DNA from 2 places in the Neomicrococcus aestuarii genome. Region 2 is predicted to be linked to the other one. Evidence: riboswitches for the same ligand, from Rfam matches in the RefSeq annotation. Region 2 holds a riboswitch; the other holds the start of a gene.

Region 1 (10,103 bases), 1.1 Mb from region 2:
ACGCCAGCTCCACGGCAACGTCATCGCTGGCAGCAACGCCAACCGTGGCGTTTCCGGTGCCGACGCCGTCGATGCTCTGGATAGTTGCCGCCAGCAAGGCCACCGGCTCGCCAATATCCGCCGAGACCCGTTGCAACCAGTCGGCGGGAACGGTGCGCGAATCGTACGTGACCACCCAGGAGCGAGTTCCCAGCAGGGGAGCGGACGGGTTCAGGTTGGGCTGAAGTGCGCGGCCCAGAGCCGAATCGTGATTCGTCAGCAGATCGACCAGACGCCCCTGCTCCACAATCCTGCCGTGATCAAGACGCGCCGCGGAGTCCGCTACCTGAAGCACGGTGTCCATCTCGTGAGTAATGAACACCACCGCCAAGTTCAGATCATCGCGCAGTTCCCGCACCAGCTTGACCACCGAACGGGTGGTCTCAGGATCCAGCCCGGAGGTGGCCTCATCAGAGAGCAACACGCTGGGTCGCAAGGCCAGAGCGCGGGCAATGCCCACGCGCTGACGTTGTCCGCCGGAAAGTTCGAACGGGTAGTGGTTGGCGCGGTGGGACAAGCCCACTCGGTCCAACAGCTCGTCCACGCGAGCCTTAGTTTCGGCTTTCGTGACGCCCAAGTACTCGAGCGGCAACGCAACATTCTCGGCTGCGGTTTTGCGGGAGAGGAGGCTTGCGGATTGGAACACGGTGCCAATACGACGGCGCGCCACGCGTAGTTTTGCCTCGGACAGACCGGACAGCTCTTCGCCGTTGACGATCACGCTGCCGGACGTCGGGCGTTCCAGCAGACTGATGCACTGGGCAAGGGTGCTCTTACCGGCACCCGAAGGGCCCACAACAGCCAGGATTTCGCCGGAAGCAACCTCAATATCGAGGTTTTCCAGCACCGTCACGGCATCAGGGCCGTGACCATACACTTTCGTGAGTTGGCGCAGACTAATCATCAAAAATTTCTCTCGTTGGAGCCCGATTCTGGGCGCACTGAAGGACAGCGGGAGCTGAGGGTCGCTCGAAAACCGAGCTGCGTCGTCGTACAAAGTGGTACTCAACGGCGCTTGGAGGGCGCTGCGCAAGAATCAGGCAGCGCCCAGATCATCGCGACTAAGCGGAGGCGCCTTCGAGGTTTACGACGGGCAGGAGGCTGGTGTTGAGCTCGGTGCCGTTCTTGCGGGCCAAGTCAGCCTCGAGTTCGCGCACGATCGGCAGCACGTCGCGACCGAAAGACTCAACCTCTTCCTGGAAGTGCAAATAGCCGGTGAGAACCAGGTTCACGCCGATCTTCTTGAAGTCCACAATGCGTTCGGCGATCTGTTCCGGAGTGCCAATGAGTTCGCTGCGGAAACCATCGTTGTACTGGACAAGATCCTCGAAGCTCGAGTCCTCCCACATGCCCTTGCCGTCCTTCGTGGACTGGCCGGCTTCCTTGACCGCGGATGCGAAGCCCTCAACGGCTGGGCGGTGCGCCTTCGCGATGATCTCGCGCAAGGTCTCGGTGGCTTCCTTCTCCGTATCGCGAGCGATCACGAAACCGTTGATGCCAAAGCGTGGCTTCTGCGGTGCCGTGCGCTTGCCGGATTCGGCGGCCGCCACGACGCCTGCGATGTTGTCGCGGAAACCTTCCAGCGAGCGGCCATTGGAGAAGTACCAGTCAGCGGTGTGGCCGGCGGCAGCCTGAGCCGCGGTGGAGTTTCCGCCGAAGAAGATCTCCGGGTGCGGGCGACCTGGGATATCCAGCGGCGCGGGGGAGAGCGTGAAGTCCTTGATGTTGTAGTACTTGCCCTCGAAGGAGAAGTCCTTCTCCGTGAGCAGTCCGCGCAGGATGGAGATGAATTCTTCGGTGCGAACGTAGCGCTCATCGTGCTCAAGCCACGGAAGACCGAAGTTCGTGAATTCGTCCTTGAGCCAGCCGGACACGATGTTCACGGCGGCGCGGCCGTTGGAAATGTGATCTGCGGTGATGAGCCACTTGGCGAGCACGCCGGGGTGCCACATGCCGGGGTGAACGGCGGCGATGATCTTGAGGCGTTCGGTGGCGCCGAGGAGGCCGAGCGTGAAGGCGGTGGCCTCGTGCTGCTTGGCAGCACCGTAGCTCGCGGCGTAGCGGGTCTGGGAGAGCGCGTATTCGAAGCCGACGTTTTCGGCGATGCGCGCGAGCTTCTTGTTGTATTCGAAGTCCCAGCTGGTGCGCTGTTCGATGGTGGAGATGACTAGTCCACCGGAGACGTTGGGTACCCAGTACGCGAACTTCAGTGGCGTCTCGAGGTCGGCTACTGGGGTGACATCAACTTGGCTCATGTTGTGATTCCTTGGGGCAATATTCGTGAGGAATCCCGTACAACGGCGTCAGTGCGCAGGTAGCGCGCACGTCCATGAAAGCTTGTGCTTTCTCCATCGTTTCTGGCGGTAGCACTTATCCGGGTGGGCCGGGAGTTGCTGCGGCGTCATAGAACCAGATCTCTCGGCCGCTCGGGATGGTGAAACAATTTGACCACATTTCTTGCGATTGTGAAAGCTTGTTCCGGAAATTGTGACGCTGTGTGTTGTGGATCGTAGATTATTCGATTTCCAGAACGACGACGCTGGCTTGCGTTAAAGCGCAAGGTGCCGAGAGTGGCCGCACCCCAACTCGGTCACTCTCGGCATGGTTTTCTGGCGTTGAGCCAGTGGTGCCGGCGACTCTCACTCGCCGGCGTCGCGGTTATTCAGTGGCGAGTGTCCACGATCCGTCCGCCTGGACGATGATCAACGACGGTCCGGATGACAGGGGTACCGTGCCGGAGTAGTTGCCGATCTCGTTGACCAGCAAGCCCATGTTGAAGAGCTCGTCGTTTTCCTCGAAGACAGCGAAGTTGCCTTCGCCCCTATGTGTTGCGGTGAGCGTTGCCGAAGAACCTTCGTACAACATCACGGCGTCACCGGAACCCTTCGATGCGAAAGCCTTGGCGTTGCCGAGCGTTTCGATGCTCAGAGTCCACGGACCGCTCGCTTGAACCTGAAGGCTCTTCACCTCTTGGAACGCGTTTACGCCGAGGGCCGTGGTGCCCTTGTAGGAGCCGATAGTGTTCACGAGCAGATCGGTGGAATCATTCGCCTCATCCAGTCCGATCACCGCGAAGTTGCCTTCACCGTTGTAGGTTGCCGTCACCATCGCGGTGGTCACGCCAGCGGGCAACTTGATGACGGTATCGCCCGTGCCTTTCTTGGTGATGGTGGCGAACTCGCCGAACTTTCCGGCGGCCCAGGCGGCGGCACCAGAGCCTTCGGGCTCCTCGGCCAAAGTTTCTTCAGCAACTGCTTCTTCAGCAACCGTTTCCTCGGCTGCTGTTTCTTCCGCTGCCGGAGTTTCGGTCACGGTCGTTTCAACGGCAGTTTCCGCAGAAGCCGAGGCCGCATCAGCCGGAGCTGACGACGCGGCCGCAGCAGGCGTCGTCGTACTGGAATCTGAAGCCGAAGAACTAAACGAGGACGACGTACCGCCATCAAAGTTCTGCTGGCCGGTGATCATGCCGAACACCACGACGATTGCCGAGACAATCCACGCGACCTTCTTTTGCTTCTCATAGCCTTCAAGGCGACGACCCGCCTTGTCCCGCGTGGCACCCGCGAGGGTCATGATCAGATCCACGAGGTACCAGATGCCGAGCCCACCGAGGGTCACGAGCTTGAGAACGCCCGTGCCGATCTTGCCGAGGTAGAAGCGGTCGGCGCCGAAGTAGCCGATCAACAAGGACAAGAGCCACGTGACAAGGAAGGACTTGCCAGAAGCCGAAGGATACTGCTGCGGGCCAGCCGCGTAGGGATTAGTCGCGTATGGATTTGGTTGTTCGGCGTAGTCCGGAGAGGAAGCTGCGCCGGAAGGATACGAAGTGTTAGACACCTGTTGCTCCTTAGATTGAGTGGTGAAAAGGGAAGCGTGTTCTCAGAAAACGGAGGCGGCGTTTCCGCTGTCCTGCCGTGCCCTGAACACCTCTCAAGCATGCGAACGAGCTATGACATTTAGAACTGAGAGTGTGGCTCGGGAGGTCTTTGAGAATCGCGAAACGCCACTTTTGTTTCACCCACAGGCGGTAGGTGAATGGTAAGTTGCGCCACCTTTTGCCCAGTGCGCCGTGCGTTGATGGTTTGATTTGGTGGTATTTGGGAGAATGGATAGGTGACTTTGACCGCCGATAACTCCGCCAGCACCGCTCGACTCGAGCTTCCACCCCTGAAATTGGGGAAGCTCACTGTTGACGTACCCGTGGTCCTGGCGCCGATGGCGGGTATTACTAACAAGGCGTACCGCCGGTTGTGCCGCGAATACGGTGGCGGTCTCTACGTGACGGAAATGGTCACGAGTCGCGCGCTCGTGGAACGCAACAAGACTTCCTTCCGCATCATCTCCCATGACGATGATGAAAAGGTGCGTTCAGTGCAGCTCTACGGTGTGGATCCCAAAACGGTGGGCGCTGCAGTGCGCTTGCTGGTGGAGGAGGACCGCGCCGACCATATCGATTTGAACTTCGGCTGTCCGGTCCCCAAGGTGACTCGCAAGGGCGGCGGCTCAGCGCTTCCCTGGAAGACGGATCTCTTCACGGCCATCATCAAGTCCGCCACGGAAGAGGCCGCCAAGGGTGATATCCCGCTGACCATCAAAATGCGCAAGGGCATCGACGAAGACCACTTGACGTATCTGGACGCCGGCAAGATCGCGCGCGATCACGGTGTTGCCGCGGTAGCTTTGCACGGCCGCACCACCAATCAGTTCTACTCGGGCACCGCAGACTGGAGCGCCATCGCAACACTGCGTGAAGCGTTGCCGGACGTTCCAGTGCTGGGCAACGGCGATATTTGGAGCGCCGAGGATGCTGTGCGCCTGGTCCGCGAGACCGGCGTCGATGGTGTTGTCATTGGCCGCGGATGCCAAGGACGCCCCTGGCTCTTCGGCGATCTTCAAGCCGCCTTCGAAGGCCGCGAGGATCGCTTCACGCCAGGTCTTTCCACGGTTGCGGACACGTTCTACCGCCACGCGGAACTTCTGGTGGACTACTTCGAGGACGAACTTCAGGCGCTACGCGATATCCGCAAGCACGTGGCCTGGTACTTCAAGGGCTACCAAGTGGGTGGCGATCTACGCGCCGCGCTCGCCACGGTTCCTAGCCTCGAAGTGCTCCGAGAACTCTTGAGCCAGCTCGACTCGAGCGCGCCTTACCCCGGCAAGGATGCCGAGGGTCCGCGTGGTCGTGCCGGAACGCCAAAGCGCCCAGCACTACCGGACGGTTGGCTTAATTCACGCGAGTTGGACGAGAACCACCGCGCCATGATCTCGGCCGCCGAGCTCGACGTTTCGGGTGGTTAATCGCTTGCCAAACAGGACTGATGCCCGGGCCATTCCCGGATACACCGCAGCAGATGAAGAGCGTTGGGTAGAAGAACCACCCAAGAAGGCGTACCGCACCTCGTTCGAGCGGGATCGCGCGCGCATCCTTCACTCGTCGGCGCTTCGACGTTTGGGCGCCAAGACTCAGGTTGTTGCTCCCTACAGTGACGACTTTGTGCGCACCCGCTTGACGCACTCCCTCGAAGTGGCACAAGTGGGCCGCGAGCTGGGTCAAGCTCTCGGCTGTGACCCGGACGTAGTGGACGCAGCGTGCCTCTCGCACGACCTCGGCCACCCGCCCTTCGGTCACAACGGCGAGACAGCCCTCAACGAACTAGCCGCGGGCATTGGCGGTTTCGAAGGAAATGCCCAAACGCTCCGTCTGCTCACGCGCCTGGAAACCAAGAAGTTCCGCGCGGATGGACGATCCGCCGGCCTGAACCTCTCCCGCGCGAGCCTGGACGCGGTCTGCAAATACCCGTGGACGCGTCAGGACGCGCCGCTGCAAGCAGATGGCCGTCAAACCCGGAAGTTCGGCGTCTACGAAGATGACCTTCCAGTGTTCGACTGGCTGCGCTCCGGCAACGAAAAATACTCCGGCGTCCGGTGCATTGAAGCCCAAGTCATGGACCTGGCCGATGACATTTCGTATTCTGTGCACGACGTCGAAGACTCGGTTGTCGCTGGACGCTTCCAGTTGCGCTGGATTACAGATCCGGACCAGCGTGCTCGCGTTATCGAGTACACGCGCCGTTGGTATTTGCCGGGAGCGGACGACGACGAAATCGACGCCGCGCTCAAACGCCTCGAAGCAACCCAAGAGTGGGTGCCCGCTGTCAACGGATCTCGCCGGTCCTTGGCCGCGCTGAAAGATATGACCAGCCAGTTCATTGGCCGCTTCAGCACCGCTGCCCTCGTGGCGACGCGCAAAGAATACGGCGATGAGCCCCTGACGCGCTTCAACGCCCAACTGATTGTGCCTCGGGAAACCGAGTTTGAGATTGCCGCCATGAAGGGTCTCGCTACCGCGTACGTGATGACCTCGGAAGAGCGTCAACCCATTTACGTGCGCCAGCGCGAAGCACTCGGGGAGCTCGTAGCGCTCTTGCAAGACACCGGGGATCAATACCTGGAGCCGATGTTCGCCGCGGACTGGAACGAAGCCGACACCGACGAAGCCCGATTGAGAGCGATCATCGACCAAGTGGCGTCGTTGACGGATGCGAGCGCCATCGAATGGCACTCCACCCTAGTGCAGGGAAAGAGCTACCGCACTGAACTGTTCTGACGTTTCCGGCAAAGTCAGAACACATGAGACTGTTGATATCAGAGATAACGAAAGGACACGGGGCCACAAGCCATGGCGGGACTGATCAAGCGTGAAGATATTGATGAAGTCCGCGCCCGCAGTGACATCAAAGAAGTCATTGAAGGCTACGTCACCCTCCGTTCCGCAGGCATCGGTTCCTTCAAGGGACTATGCCCCTTCCACGATGAACGCTCACCTTCGTTCCACGTCCGCCCACAAGTAGGCACGTACCACTGCTTCGGTTGCGGCGAATCCGGAGACGTCATCTCCTTCGTTATGAAGATGGACCACACTACGTTCTCCGAAACCGTAGAGCGCCTGGCAGGTCGCTTGGGAATCGAGCTGCATTACGAAGACGGCGGTACCGGTCCCTCAAAGCAAGAAACCGGCCGGCGTCAACGCCTGCTGGACGCCCACAAGATTGCCGAAGAATTCTTCCGTGCCCAGCTCCAAGATCGTCGTGCGGTCACCGCTCAACGGTTCCTCGCCGGTCGCGGCTTTGATCCCGCTGCAGCCGCTCAATTCGGTGTGGGATACGCGCCTCAAGGCTGGGACGCACTTCTGAAGCACCTGACGGGCAAAGGCTTCACTACCGAGGAACTTCAAGCCACCGGAATGTTCTCCGAAGGCCAGCGCGGAATCTATGACCGCTTCAGGGGTCGACTCATCTGGCCTATTCGAGATCTCTCCGGTGCCACCATCGGCTTCGGCGCGCGAAAGCTCTTTGACGATGACAAAGGCCCCAAGTACCTCAACACCCCAGAGACTCAGCTCTACAAAAAGAGCCAAGTCCTGTATGGAGTAGACCTCGCCAAGCGAGCCATCACCAAGAACCGTGAACTCGTGGTGGTGGAAGGCTACACAGACGTCATGGCCTGCCACCTCTCCGGCATCGACACCGCGGTAGCAACCTGTGGCACTGCCTTCGGAACCGACCACATCAAAATTGTTCGTCGACTGCTTTCCGATGACGGCACCGGCGGCTCCGTGATTTTCACCTTCGACGGTGATGCCGCCGGCCAAAAAGCCGCCCTCCGCGCGTTCGATGAAGACCAACGCTTCCTGGCCCAAACCTACGTGGCCGTGGAGCCCAACGGGCTGGACCCGTGCGATCTTCGCCAAGAACGCGGGGCCACCGCCGTTCGGGAACTCATCGATTCCAAACGCCCGCTCTTCGAATTCGCCATCAAAGCGAGCCTGAAGAAGTTCGACCTCGACACCGTTGAAGGTCGCGTCAACGCGCTACGCGCGGCAGCGCCTATCGTGGCCGCCATCCGCGATCACGCGATGCGTCCCGCTTACGCGCGCGAGCTCTCCAGCTGGCTGGGCATGGACCTGAACGAAGTGAACCGAGCAGTCCACCTCGCAAGCCAGCAACCCCGCAAACTGAGCGATGCCGCGGACGCAAGCAGCGTCGTCGTACGGGAAGAAAACGAGCCCGCACCCAACCCGGGGGAGGCGCCTCGGCCGTTGCTGGAGAAACCGGACGCCCGCGATCCCATGGTGCGCATGGAACGTGAGTCGCTCGAAGTGGTGCTTCAACAGCCTGGGCTCGTGACGGAAGCGCAATGGCATGCGTTCTACGGATCGCGATTTGTGGCCCCTGCACACACTGCCATTCATGAGGCGATTCGGACTGCTGCGGCCGCGGGGACTGCCGCGGCGCTCTGGGTAGAAGCCATCCGTGAGGCTGCTCCAGCGGAACTGCACAACTACGTGTCCGAACTGGCCGTGCAGCCTCTGCCTGCACGCAACGAGGATGCGCTCGCGCGGTACTGCTCGGACATCATGTCCCGGCTCCAAGAGCTACAGATTCGCCATCGCAAGGAAGATTTGCTGGGGCGTTTGCAACGTCTTGATCCCACCGCGGACGGCGAGAAATTCACGCAGTTGAACCGGGAGCTTTTCGAGCTTGAGCTGGAACGACGAGCCCTCCACGAAACAGATCAGTCCTAGAAACGCGGCTGACCACCAGCGATTCATTGTTCACGAACAATCGCGTGATGGAGGTCATAGGCTGAAAAGAGCCCTCGATTTTTATTCTGGCCCAAAGTTGTTATAGAGTATTCTCTGTTGCTTTCCCCCGTAGCTCAATTGGCAGAGCATTCGACTGTTAATCGAAGGGTTACTGGTTCGAGTCCAGTCGGGGGAGCCAATGCCCCGGAGATCCACGGATTTCCGGGGTTTTTCTTTGCCCAAAAACTCGTGTGGCGGACCAACAGATCACCCGCACGTCCGGAATGTTGCGTACACGTCGGCGCTGAACGGACGATCACGCAACTCCAGCTACGCGTGGATTGGACGACGCAACAATCGCTACGTCACCATGTGTGCGGGTCACGAGCCGTGCGGAGATGAAAGCAGCCAAGTCAACGTCACATTCCTGAACTTTTTGGGGTTAGCTGACGTACTGCACTTACATAAAGAAGGTTGGGGGATCGCCGGGGCAACCCGACTATCCGAAAGGTCTTCACTATGTCAGTGCTTGCCAAGACTGGTGCGGCACTCGCCTCACTCGCTGTATTGAGCGCTTCTCTCTTGGGCGCGGGCGTCGCCCACGCGGGTCCGTCCAAGCTCTCACCGGAAGATGTCAATGATCCCTATGGGCCATCGCGCTCGGGATTTGTTCAGCCGCTCTACGACGATCTTCAGCCCAACTGGGTGGAAGACATGAATTCGGGCCTCTACGGAACGGCGGCGTCCAACTGGTTTGATACCAGCTATTGGGGCGAGGGTCCCCACTATTGGTACGCGTCCATGGTGGAGATGAAGCCGCGCAAGGCCGACGACACCGGGAAGCAAGACTTCGTGATTGAGGATCGGCGCGTGGAGCATGCCACCTTCAAACTCGACTTCGCGCCAGTCATGAACGCGGTCAACTCGAAGACCGCGCTCAACGTCACCACCGGCACCTGCGCGGCACATCCAGAGGCCACGTGCATTTCCATTGTGGACTTCACCTACTGGAGCACGGATGCGTCCTACGCGGGCTACGCGCAGACGGTGGGAACCAACGCGGTGGAAGTGGCTTTCAACCCACGCGTTTTCACGACGCGACAGTCATGGCGCGGATCCAACGCGAAGACCATAGCGCACGAAATCGGCCACGCATTCGGCCTGTCCCACAAGCACAGCCCGTATGGCGTCATGAACTACTACGAATTCGAGACCCTTTAATCAGCAGATGAATATGCGGCTCTCGAGCGAGCGTACGGTGCAGCAGAGGTGAGTGAATCAAAGTCCAGAAAGTCCTACATTCAGGAAGCTTCGGTGGAGTCTGTCCCGCAGCCCTAAGGTGAACGCAGTGAATGCCCCGCAAGTCCACGGATTTCCGGAGCATTCACTGTCTGGAACAGGATGAACTGATCCAAGCGGCGCCGCGGAAATTCCGACTTTCCGCCAGAATTTGGAAAGATGGATCAAGCTCGCGCATACA
Region 2 (10,103 bases):
CGGCGCGGGTGCTGGGCGTGCTCGGTTATGTGGCCAAGGGCCTGACTCTTGCGGCCGTGGGGTTGTTGGTGATTGTTGCGGCGGTTCAGAATGATCCGCAGGAATCCACTGGTTTCGACGGCGCGCTCAAGGCCATCAAGGATCAGTCCTTCGGCGTTCCCGCGCTGGCGTTCATCGGCGCCGGGCTGATGGCGTACGGAATTTACTTGTTCTTCCGCGCGCGCCTTGCGGACATGGATGGCTAGTTTTTTCCAGTACGACGACGCAGCCTTGCGGACACCCTCGTCTTCCGTGGTTGGGAATCGGCGCTAGGACAGCGTGAGAGTTGCCAGTAGCGGTAGCGTGAGCGCCGCGAAGAGGTTTGTTCCCAGGATGGTGGCCGCTACGAGGTTGGCGTCGCCCTTAGTGGACGTAGCCAGAACGTAGGCCGTGCCAGCGGTGGGCATGCCGGCCATGATGAGGATCGTGAAGATCCACTCTTGACCGTTCCCCATTGCGAAGAGTGGCTGGCCGACGGCGAGGATTGCCACAAACGTAATGGCTGGCAAGAGTGCGAGCTTCGCGACGGTCGCAAAGGCAACTGGGCCGAGCTTGAGCTCTCCCCCGCGGATCGCTTGGAACGATGGCCGAAGCCCCAGACCCACAGCGAAGAGCGCTGCGGGTGAAGCTGCGGCGGACATGAGTTCAGCGAACTCGATGATGGGCCCGTCTTTGGGCCAGCCAATGAAGTTCACTGCGAAGCCTAAAAGCACCGCCCACATGATGGGGTTCTTCAAGAGCGAGCCCTTGAGCGCACGTCCGAATTGGCGTGATCGGCTTCCCGAACCTTCGGGTGTCAGGATGCCGTGGATCAGCGGGTAGCCCACCATGAAGATGATGTTGTGGATGAGTTGGACAATAACGGCTGGCAAGTAGCCCACCGGACCAAGGATTCCCATGACCAACGGAATGCCAAGATAGGACACATTGCCGAAGGCCGCTCCCATGGATGAGCTGAGGTCCACCGTGTCGTTGCGCTTGTTCGTAATCCAAAAGAATAGCCACACGAGAGCCCAGTAGACCAGCGTTCCCAGAGTCACAGCGAGAGTGACGGCGGCCGGGATTCCCTGAGAGAGGTCAGCTTGAGCCGTGAGGATGAACAGCAACGCCGGCAGCGCCACGAAGAACACGAAGGCGCTAATGCCAGGTTCTGCGTTCTTGAATCGCGACCACGAACTGCAAAAGAAACCAACGAGGATTCCCAAAAAGAGCGGGAGGATCCTCAAGAGGATTTCAAGGAACATGAGTGAGGTCTTCGTTCGTCGAGTGGCGTGTAGGTACTAGTTGCACGTAGGTGCGAGGGGCGAAACCCTCAAGTACACATTATTCGTCCGACGCTTCAGACCCTCCGCGTCTTACGACGCGAAGTTGCGAGATCTCCGAGCCCTATAGTCCGAGTTTCGGCGCCTCGATGGCGGGGCAGGTATTCATGACCACGTCTAGTCCTGCGGCGCGGGCTCGCTCGGCAGCCGCCTCGTCAATCACGCCCACTTGCAGCCATACCGCGTCCGCGCCGATCTCGATCGCCTGATCCACCACGGCTCCCACTTTCTGGGAGTTCACGAAGCAGTCCACCACGTTGATGTGTCCCGGAATGTCGGCGAGTTTCTTGTAACCCTGGCGACCGTGAACGTCGTCGCCTTTCAAGGAAACCGGCACTACATCCATGCCAAGATGATCGATCAAGAACTTCGAGACACCCAGCGCCGCGCGTCGTGGATTATTAGACAGGCCCACCACGGCCCACCGACCTTGGATCGTCAGTAGCCGCTTAATGACCTCTGGATCATTCATGTCCCTCACCCTACCGCTGGAGGCGAGCTGCGTCGTCGTACTAACGGTACTTCCCAGCCCATCGACGCAACGCAAGCAACGGTTTTACCATAGGGTGTAGATCACAAAAATTCGCGGTAATAGTTGAATATTCAAGCTAGTTACACTCTCCGTGACCAACATTTTCAAAACTTTCTTCGCGTGGATCGCCTCGCTCTTTTCGAAACGGAGTTCAAACATGGCTGACGTAACCATCATCGGTGCAGGCAACATGGCTCGCGGAATTAGTTCGCGCGTCGTCGCAGCTGACCGTTCCCTCGAGATCCTCAACCGTGAGGCTGGCAAGGCTCAGGAGCTCGCAACCGAGCTCGGCGGCGCTGTCAACGGTGCTGCTCTTGAGCAGAAGGTCTCTGGCAAGATCGTGATCCTCGCTCTTCCATTCGACGCCTCGAAGGAAGTTGTCGCTTCCCTCGGTTCCGCTCTTGACGGCAAGATCGTCATCGACATCTCCAACCCAGTCAATTTCGAAACCTTCGATTCCCTCACCGTTCCTGCTGGCACCTCCGCTGCTGAAGAGCTTGCAAAGCTTGCTCCAAACGCTACGTTCGTCAAGGCTTTCAACACCACGTTCGCTGGCAACCTTGCTTCCGGCAAGATCAACGGCCAGCCACTCGACGTCTTCGTTGCTTCCGATTCCGCTGAGGCCCGCGCCGCTGTGGTTTCCCTGATCTCCGACGCCGACATGCGCGCCATCGAGGTCGGCGGCTTGCACCACGCTCGCGAGCTCGAAGGCTTCCAGCTCCTGCACATGGCTCTCCAGGTCAATCCTGCTTACGAGAACTTCCAGTGGGGCTCTTCGATCCAGATCGTTGGCTAGTTAGAATTTTTCACAGCCGTAGGGCGCGAACCTTCCGTTCCGGGTTCGCGCCCTACTTATTTCTAATTACGACGGCGCAGCCTGCGTCCCTGACCATGTTCAGCTCCGCGAATGCCCACCATCCACCGCGCCGTCGCAAATCTATGGAGTTGTGCTTGCTGTGATTACTCCGGCTTGGCGGCCTGGTTCGTTTCCGACTTCGCGTCACCGATGGCGTTGAGGCCCACGGGAATCGTGCCGTTGATGTAGTAGTCGCCGAGGCTGCGAGCGCGGAAAGCGATGGGGTTGTGCGTCGCGACCGTCTGCGCGTTCCGCCAGAAGCGGTCCAAGCCCTTGCTGGTGCTCGTTGCCGAAGCGCCAACCGTCAAGAACAGCGACTGTGCGGCGTCAAGCACCAGATCCGGAACGATCACTTGGCCAGCTTCGATCGCAAGCTCGCTGCGGTGAGCGCCGCTGATGTCCCCGGTTTCAAGAGCTTCGTTGAGCGCGGTATCGAGTTCGCGCCCCGTAGCCACCACGGTGGCTTCTGCCGCGTACGCCTTCGCCGCGATCTTGCCAATTTCGGCCTGAATGAGCGGATCTTCACGGAACGGCAGGCCGCTTCCCGTGTTGAAAGTGCGCTTGCGAGTAGCAACGAGGGCTGCTGCCGCATCCCGTGCTCCGCGGGCAATACCCGCAAGAACCGCCAAGAGGACATACTGGAAGAAGGCTGCTTCGGTAATGGCCTCGAGCGTGCCCACGGTGCGCTCAAAGATCAGGTTGTCAGGAACAACAACATCCGTGAAGACGGTAGTGCCGGTACCAGTGAGCTTTTGACCGAAGCCGTCCCAGTCATCGAACACGGAGACGCCGAGGGCATTGATGGGGATGAGGGCAAAGCTTCTGCCCTCGCGACCTTCAACCGCTACAGAGACGCGAGTGTAATCAGAGAAGACCGTCCCCGTGGAGTAAAACTTTTCGCCATTCAACCGCCACGTTCCATCCGCCGCTTTAGTGATCACCGTATTCAGGGTTCCAATGACATTGCCGCCCTTTTCGGTGGAAGCATTTCCGACTGTTTCACCGTGCAAAACTCGGCCGTACCATTCGGAACGACGAGCTGGATCAAACGCGCGGATCGATTCAACGAACCCCAAGTGTGAACGGTAGAGGTGCGCCACGTTCGAATCCGCTGCGGCCAAGTCAATGAGCAACCGGCCGAGGGTTTCGAGCGAGATTCCAGCGCCACCAAACTCCGCCGGCACACGAAGCGAACCAAAACCGGCGTCATCAAGCCACTTGACCTGCTCAAACGGCAGGATGCGCTCTTGGTCGCGGGCTAGTGCGCCTTCTTCGATCCGCGCAAAGATCGGCGCAAACCTGCGCTGCAGCTGCTGGTATTCGGTGCCGATGACCAAATTTGCGGAAAAGTGTTGCTCACTCATGGCTTTCCTTTCATCGTTCCGATGAGCGAATGCAGCCAATTTTGATGAGCAAGCCGAACCCCACAACAGCTCGGCTGGTCAATCAGAGAAAGCATGAAAGCACTCCATCGGTCCTGGCAGTAGCACCGTCCTCGAGTGAGGTGGTTGCTGCGACGTCACGGAGCCAAGTCTCTCGGTCGCTCTTGATGGTTTATGTTGCAGATCTAGCTAATCGCAGAATATTTGAAAAAGCAAACGCATTCGGCCATTGAGGTAAATATTTTGACACGCAACAGGAAATAAGTCGAAGAATATTGGTCAAGAACGCCATCTTCCGAATTCGGAAACGCTAACTCATTGGGTAGGAAGGAGTGAAAGCTGTGAACCTACTTTCGGAGGTGTCTCGATTTCGGTCCACAGCTCCTCCTCCCCGTCGTCCGGCAGGATTTTTAGCTCTCTTGCGAGCTAAACACGCTCTTCTCGACAACTGTTGCTTCTGCCGATAAGTCGTCAAAAATGCCACGGTACTGAGCAGCAGGGTGACTATCCGGCAACTTATCCCCTCGATTGAAAATCTTGTTCCGTAGTGACCCTGGCGCATATTCTCGCTGGGCGATCCCGCGGTTCTGAAGTTCCGGAAGCAGACCCTCAATGAAATTGTCGTATGAGCCTGGGAGTATATGGTTCATGACGTTCAGTCCGTCTATGCCAGCGTCTTGCCATTCAATCAAAGCATCTGCAATTTGCTCAGGCGTGCCCACAATTTGCTGTTGTTTAGCCCTGTAATAGGCGAGGTCCCTTAAAGTCGGGTTCCGTCCGGGCGTTGATGCCAAGACAGCTTCCAAAACGCCCTGCGCGCCCTCCGTCTGGACCTCCCCAATCGGAGTGTCAAGATCGAGCCCACCGAAGTCCACTCCTAGGCCGCCACCAATGTGAGCAATGATTGCGTGTAGGTCAAGGAACTCGTCGTACTCGGCTTCAAGCTGCTTTGCCTCAGCTTCAGTCGATCCAACAACAAACGAGAGCCCAGCGAAGACTTTAATGTCCTGACGCTCGCGCCCTGCCTTGTTGAGCTGTTCAACGATCTGAGCATTCTTCTTCCGCACATATTCAGGATGTGGCGCAAAGAGGAACGTGGCTTCTGCATGTGTTGCGGCGAACTGGACGCCTCGCGGCGATGAACCCGCTTGGAACAGGAAAGGAGTGCGCTGGGTGCTTGGTAGTGCCAAGTGAGGACCATCAATCGAGTAGTAGTCACCTCGATGATTAATCTTGTGCACCTTAGAAGGATCTGCGTAGATTCCCTTTTCTTTGTCCGCCAACAGAGCGTCGTCGTCCCAAGACCCTTCCCAAAGCTTGTACGCGGCAGCAACATACTCCTCGGCCCAGCCGTACCGATCATCATGTGCGGGCAAAGTTGAAGCCCCAAAATTTCGGTGTGCGTTAGCGAGCACGCTAGTCACGATGTTCCAACCCACGCGGCCGTTTGAAATGTGATCGAGCGTGGACATCTGACGCGCAAACTGGAACGGATGAGCCTGAATGACCGAGCTAGTGGCTGCAATACCAATGTTCTCGGTATGCGTTGCAATGGCCGCAAGCAGAATCAGGGGATCGTGCGTTGGAATCTGTAGTCCTTTACGAACATGTGATGCCCAGCCACCCTCGTGATCCCCATAGAGTCCCACGACATCCGCGAAGAACAAAGAATCGAACTTTGCGGCTTCGAGTTTAATCGCGAGATCCACCCAAATTTGAGGATCATAGAAGCGGTGTTGCTGCGCCTGCGGATGGCGCCACAATCCCCCCAGAATGTGGCTAGAGGTATTCATCAAGAATGCGGACAGCGCGAGACGTGGCCGCGAGTCAAAAGTACCCATTTAGTTTGAAGTCTCCTTTGAAGCTGAGGAGTTGGGGGCGTCACCAATGGCGTTAAGGCCCTGCGGAATAGTGCCGTTGATGTAAAAGTCCCCTACAGAGCGTGCCTTGAATGCAACTGGGTTGTGCGTCGCTACCGTCCTCGCATTTCGCCAGTATCTATCCAGCGCCTTGGACGTTGATACCGCTGACGCACCTGTCACGTCGAACAGTTCGCTGGTCGCATCTAGGATCAGTTTCGGCACGGCAACGTGAGCTTGCTGTACGGCAAGTTCCGCCCGCAAATAGCCCTCTTCAGGTGTGAGCTTTAATGACGGATCATTTGCCGCATCCAAGCTCCTAGCTGCTGCTTCAACGATCGACTGTGCCGCAAAGACATTTGAGGCGAGCTTTCCAACCAATTGTTGGATGAGCTGGTCGTCCTTGAATGCCGCGCCAGAGCCTGTATTGAAAGTTCGTGTCCGGGATGCAACGATCTTGGCGGCTTCATCCCGGGCAGCACGCCCGATGCCAACAAGAACGGCAAGCAAGCATGTCTGGAAAAACGCCGGTTCAAGAGTCGAACTGGGGCGACGCTGAATGATGTTTTCCTCGTCTACTGAAACATCATCGAAAATTGCGGTGCCGGTGCCCGTAAGCGGCTGACCAAACCCATCCCAGTCATCCAAAATTGTCACTCCCCGCGCCTCACGCGGGATTATTGCGTATTGGCGCCCCTCGACTCCGTCCGTGGTAGCCATAACCACAATCCAGTCGGCAAAGATTGAGCCGGTTGTATAGAACTTCTCACCCTGCAGAACCCAGCCCGAATCCCGTTTAACAAGTTTCGTATTGGTTGTGCCGAGGGCATTTCCTCCGCGCTCGGTCGCCGCATTGCCAAAAATCTCACCATTCAAAACACGGGCATACCAGCGTTCCTGGAACTCTTCAGGTTCGCGAGAAATGGTTTCCACGAACGAAAAGTGCGATCGCAAGAGGTGCGAAACATTGGAGTCGGCGGCCGAGAGGTCAATCAACAACCGGAACAGATGTTCGTGACTGATGGGTTCGCCGCCAAACTTCTTTGGAACACGAACTTTGGTGAATCCGGCATCCTTTAGCCACTGAACTTGCTTGAATGGAAGCTCCCTATTGAGCTCTCGGTCCTTGGCTCCTTCGGCGATTCGTGCAAACACTTCAGCAAACTGGTCAGAAAGATTCTGATACTTTGCTTCATCACTCAAGGCATTGACCTCAGGCTCAGAATTAGCAGAAGTTGTGGTCATAATTGGTGTCTCCCCTTGCTCTTGCGAACAGTTCTTGGTTCATTTTTGGCTCGGACCAACGTTGGCCCGGAGCTAGGCATTTATGAGTTCTTTCAAAACATGGCCCGGAGCAGAGTTAAGTAACCGTTGGGTGTACTCATGCTGAGGATTCTCAACGACCGCTGTTGCTGGGCCGGTTTCAACCAATTCCCCGTTCTTCAGCACTCCGATGTTGTCGCTGATGCGCTCGACTACTTTGAGATCATGTGAAATGAATAGATACGTCAACCCAGCTTCTTCTTGCAGGCGGTTCAACAGAACCAGAATCTGTTCTTGCGTCAGAACATCGAGGGCGCTGAGCGCTTCATCGAGTACTAGAATTTTGGCGCCCGCTGCCAGAGCTCTTGCAATCGCAACTCGTTGTCTTTGGCCGCCAGACAGCTCAGCTGGTCGCTTGTTTTTCAAACGTTCCGGTAGGTTGACGCTTTCAAGTAATTCGGCGACTCTGGCTTCCCGTTGTTTGCGAGACCCGAGTTTGAAGTTCACGAGTGGTTCCGCGATGATGCGTTCGATTGAATGTCTCGGGTCTAATGCTGAGTCCGGGTTCTGGAAGACAAATTGCACCTCACGCCACAGCTTGCGACGCTGTTTACCTTTAGCGTTTGTCACGTCTACGCCATTTACCAGTACCTGGCCCGAGTCTGGGGAGGTGAGCGACAGCATGATTTTTGCAGTCGTGGACTTACCAGAGCCTGACTCACCGACTAAGGAAAAGGTCGTTCCCCGCGGGATGGCAAACGAAACGTTGTCCACCGCAGTATGCGCCTGTTCGCCGGAGCCAAAAGTCTTTACGAGGTTCTTAACCTCTAACGCTGTTTCGGAAGTCCCCCTGGATTGCTTGGACGCCGGCTCAATAGTCGAGTGGGCAATAAGGGCCTTCGTATAGGCGTTCACGCTTTGGGTGACCAACTCGCGGACGGATCGGTCCTCCAGAATCTTGCCGCTGTTCATGACAAGGATTCGATCCGCAATGTCCGTCGCCACAGCAATATCGTGGGTCACGAAAAGAACGGTCGTATTCCGCTTGCGTGCAAGCTCGACGAAGACCTCCAACACTTTTCGTTGCACAGTTACGTCAAGCGCACTGGTCGGTTCATCGGCGATGAGCAACTTTGGGTTGAGAGCAAAAGCAATAGCGATGAGAACTCGTTGCTTCAGACCACCTGAAAGCTCGTGGGGGTATTGGGATAGACGGTGTTCCGTACGATCGATGCCAACACTCTCGAGAAGCTCGATTGCTTTGCTGCGCCAGTTCGAGCGCGGGCCCGAACGTGTTGGATGGAGTTTGAAGACCTCGATAATTTGTGAGCCGATTGTCTTGACCGGATCTAATGAAGCTCCCGGGTCTTGGGGCACCAGTCCGATACCTACACCTCGAAGAGTTCTCCATTCATTCTGCGTGTACTCGAGTACGTTCTCGGAGTCGATTTCAACCCGACCGTTCACAGTCGCATCTCGCGGCAAGAGACCTATAAGAGTCTTCGCCAAGGTGGACTTTCCAGAACCTGACTCCCCGACAATCGCAACGATCTGTCCATCTGGAACGTTCAAAGTGACATTCTTGAGAGCTTCATAACCCTGCGCGTACTGGACCGAGAGTTCGCTAACTCTCAGCACCCCTCCCGCTTGTTTTTCTTGAATAGACATCTGGTATTTCCTGTAGTCCTAGAAGCGGAAGGTTTTGTTGATGCTTCGGCCAAGTGCAGCCAAAAGGATGACGGTCACAATAATCACTAGACCCGGGAGCGTGGTGAGCCACCAGGCGACGGCGATGTATTGCCGTCCCTCTGCAATCAGCAAACCCCATTCAGGTGTAGGCGGTGGCGAGCCGAACCCCAAAAAGCCAAGACCCGAGATAGCTAAAATTGCTCCGCCGAGATCAACCGCCAGCAACGCCAGAACGGGACCGATAACGTGCGGCAAGATGTGGGTTCGCATGACGGTGAAGTACGACCCTCCGCTCATGAGTGCTGCATTGATGTAGTCGTTCGAGCGGACGCGTAGGACTTCAGTTCGGACGAGTCTTGCGAAGATCGCAATCGATGCGATTCCCACGCCGATTCCGAGAGATAGTGGGCCGGGTTCCGTGGCGGTAACGATAATCAACGAAATGAGAAATCCTGGAACGGACAAAATTACGTCGACAACACGCATAGCAACCGTGTCGGCAAATCTGCCAAGGGTTGAAGCCGCTAATCCAAGAGAAACGCCCGCGACACAACCGATAACCGCGGCGATACCTGCCGTAAGGAAGGTTTGCGATGTCCCATAGACCACGCGGGTGAACACGTCTCGGCCGAGATGATCTGTACCGAATAGATGCTGGATGCTTGGGGCCTGAAACTTGTCTAGTGGTACACCATCAATGGGATCTTGCGTCGTGAATAATCCCGGGGCTAGTGCCCAGAGGGCCAAAACCGCAAGCGGCAGGAGAACCCACCACTGCGAGATCAAGCCACGGATTGGATTACGTTTCTGTCCATTTGCGGGAACAGCCGGGACCGGGTCAAGCTCTGGCCGCGGTTCCTCAACTATCACTGTTTCAGCTAAAACGCTCACTTATAGCTCCTCTTAGGCAGCGAGCGCACGGGCCGACTGTGAGCCTGCCGTAACGATTCGCGGATCGAGTTTTGGATGGATGAGATCCACAAGGAGGTTTACTCCTGTAAAGGCCACAGCCATGAGAATCACTAAACCTTGAACTAGAGGTATGTCTTGAACCGTCACAGCGTTCAGGATCAGCTGCCCCAATCCAGCACGCGCAAAGACTGTCTCCGTGATGACTGATCCCGCCAGTAGCGTTCCAATAGTTATTGCCGCGATCGATAA

What was found. Region 2 has a riboswitch for S-adenosylmethionine ahead of HD598_RS06140 (acyl-CoA dehydrogenase family protein). Riboswitches for the same ligand answer to the same signal wherever they lie in the genome.
Region 1: linked by a shared signal. The riboswitch ahead of sfnG (dimethylsulfone monooxygenase SfnG) and the one ahead of HD598_RS06140 (acyl-CoA dehydrogenase family protein) in region 2 are both predicted to bind S-adenosylmethionine.

Annotation. Positions count from the first base shown of each region.
Region 1 is NZ_JACHDR010000001.1:236,448-246,550, forward strand. Features, by position in the region: gene HD598_RS01055 (methionine ABC transporter ATP-binding protein) at 1-943, opposite strand, end outside; gene sfnG (dimethylsulfone monooxygenase SfnG) at 1,101-2,294, opposite strand; SAM riboswitch class I at 2,385-2,477, opposite strand; gene HD598_RS01065 (TM2 domain-containing protein) at 2,698-3,876, opposite strand; gene dusB (tRNA dihydrouridine synthase DusB) at 4,159-5,337, shown strand; gene HD598_RS01075 (deoxyguanosinetriphosphate triphosphohydrolase) at 5,342-6,646, shown strand; gene dnaG (DNA primase) at 6,719-8,623, shown strand; tRNA gene HD598_RS01085 (tRNA-Asn) at 8,747-8,822, shown strand; gene HD598_RS01090 (reprolysin-like metallopeptidase) at 9,143-9,844, shown strand.
Region 2 is NZ_JACHDR010000001.1:1,386,377-1,396,479, forward strand. Features, by position in the region: gene HD598_RS06120 (DUF1206 domain-containing protein) at 1-245, shown strand, start outside; gene HD598_RS06125 (AEC family transporter) at 309-1,283, opposite strand; gene HD598_RS06130 (CoA-binding protein) at 1,426-1,842, opposite strand; gene HD598_RS06135 (NADPH-dependent F420 reductase) at 2,051-2,689, shown strand; gene HD598_RS06140 (acyl-CoA dehydrogenase family protein) at 2,854-4,113, opposite strand; SAM riboswitch class I at 4,215-4,305, opposite strand; gene HD598_RS06145 (LLM class flavin-dependent oxidoreductase) at 4,542-5,972, opposite strand; gene HD598_RS06150 (acyl-CoA dehydrogenase family protein) at 5,973-7,235, opposite strand; gene HD598_RS06155 (ABC transporter ATP-binding protein) at 7,308-8,921, opposite strand; gene HD598_RS06160 (ABC transporter permease) at 8,940-9,833, opposite strand; gene HD598_RS06165 (ABC transporter permease) at 9,846-10,103, opposite strand, start outside.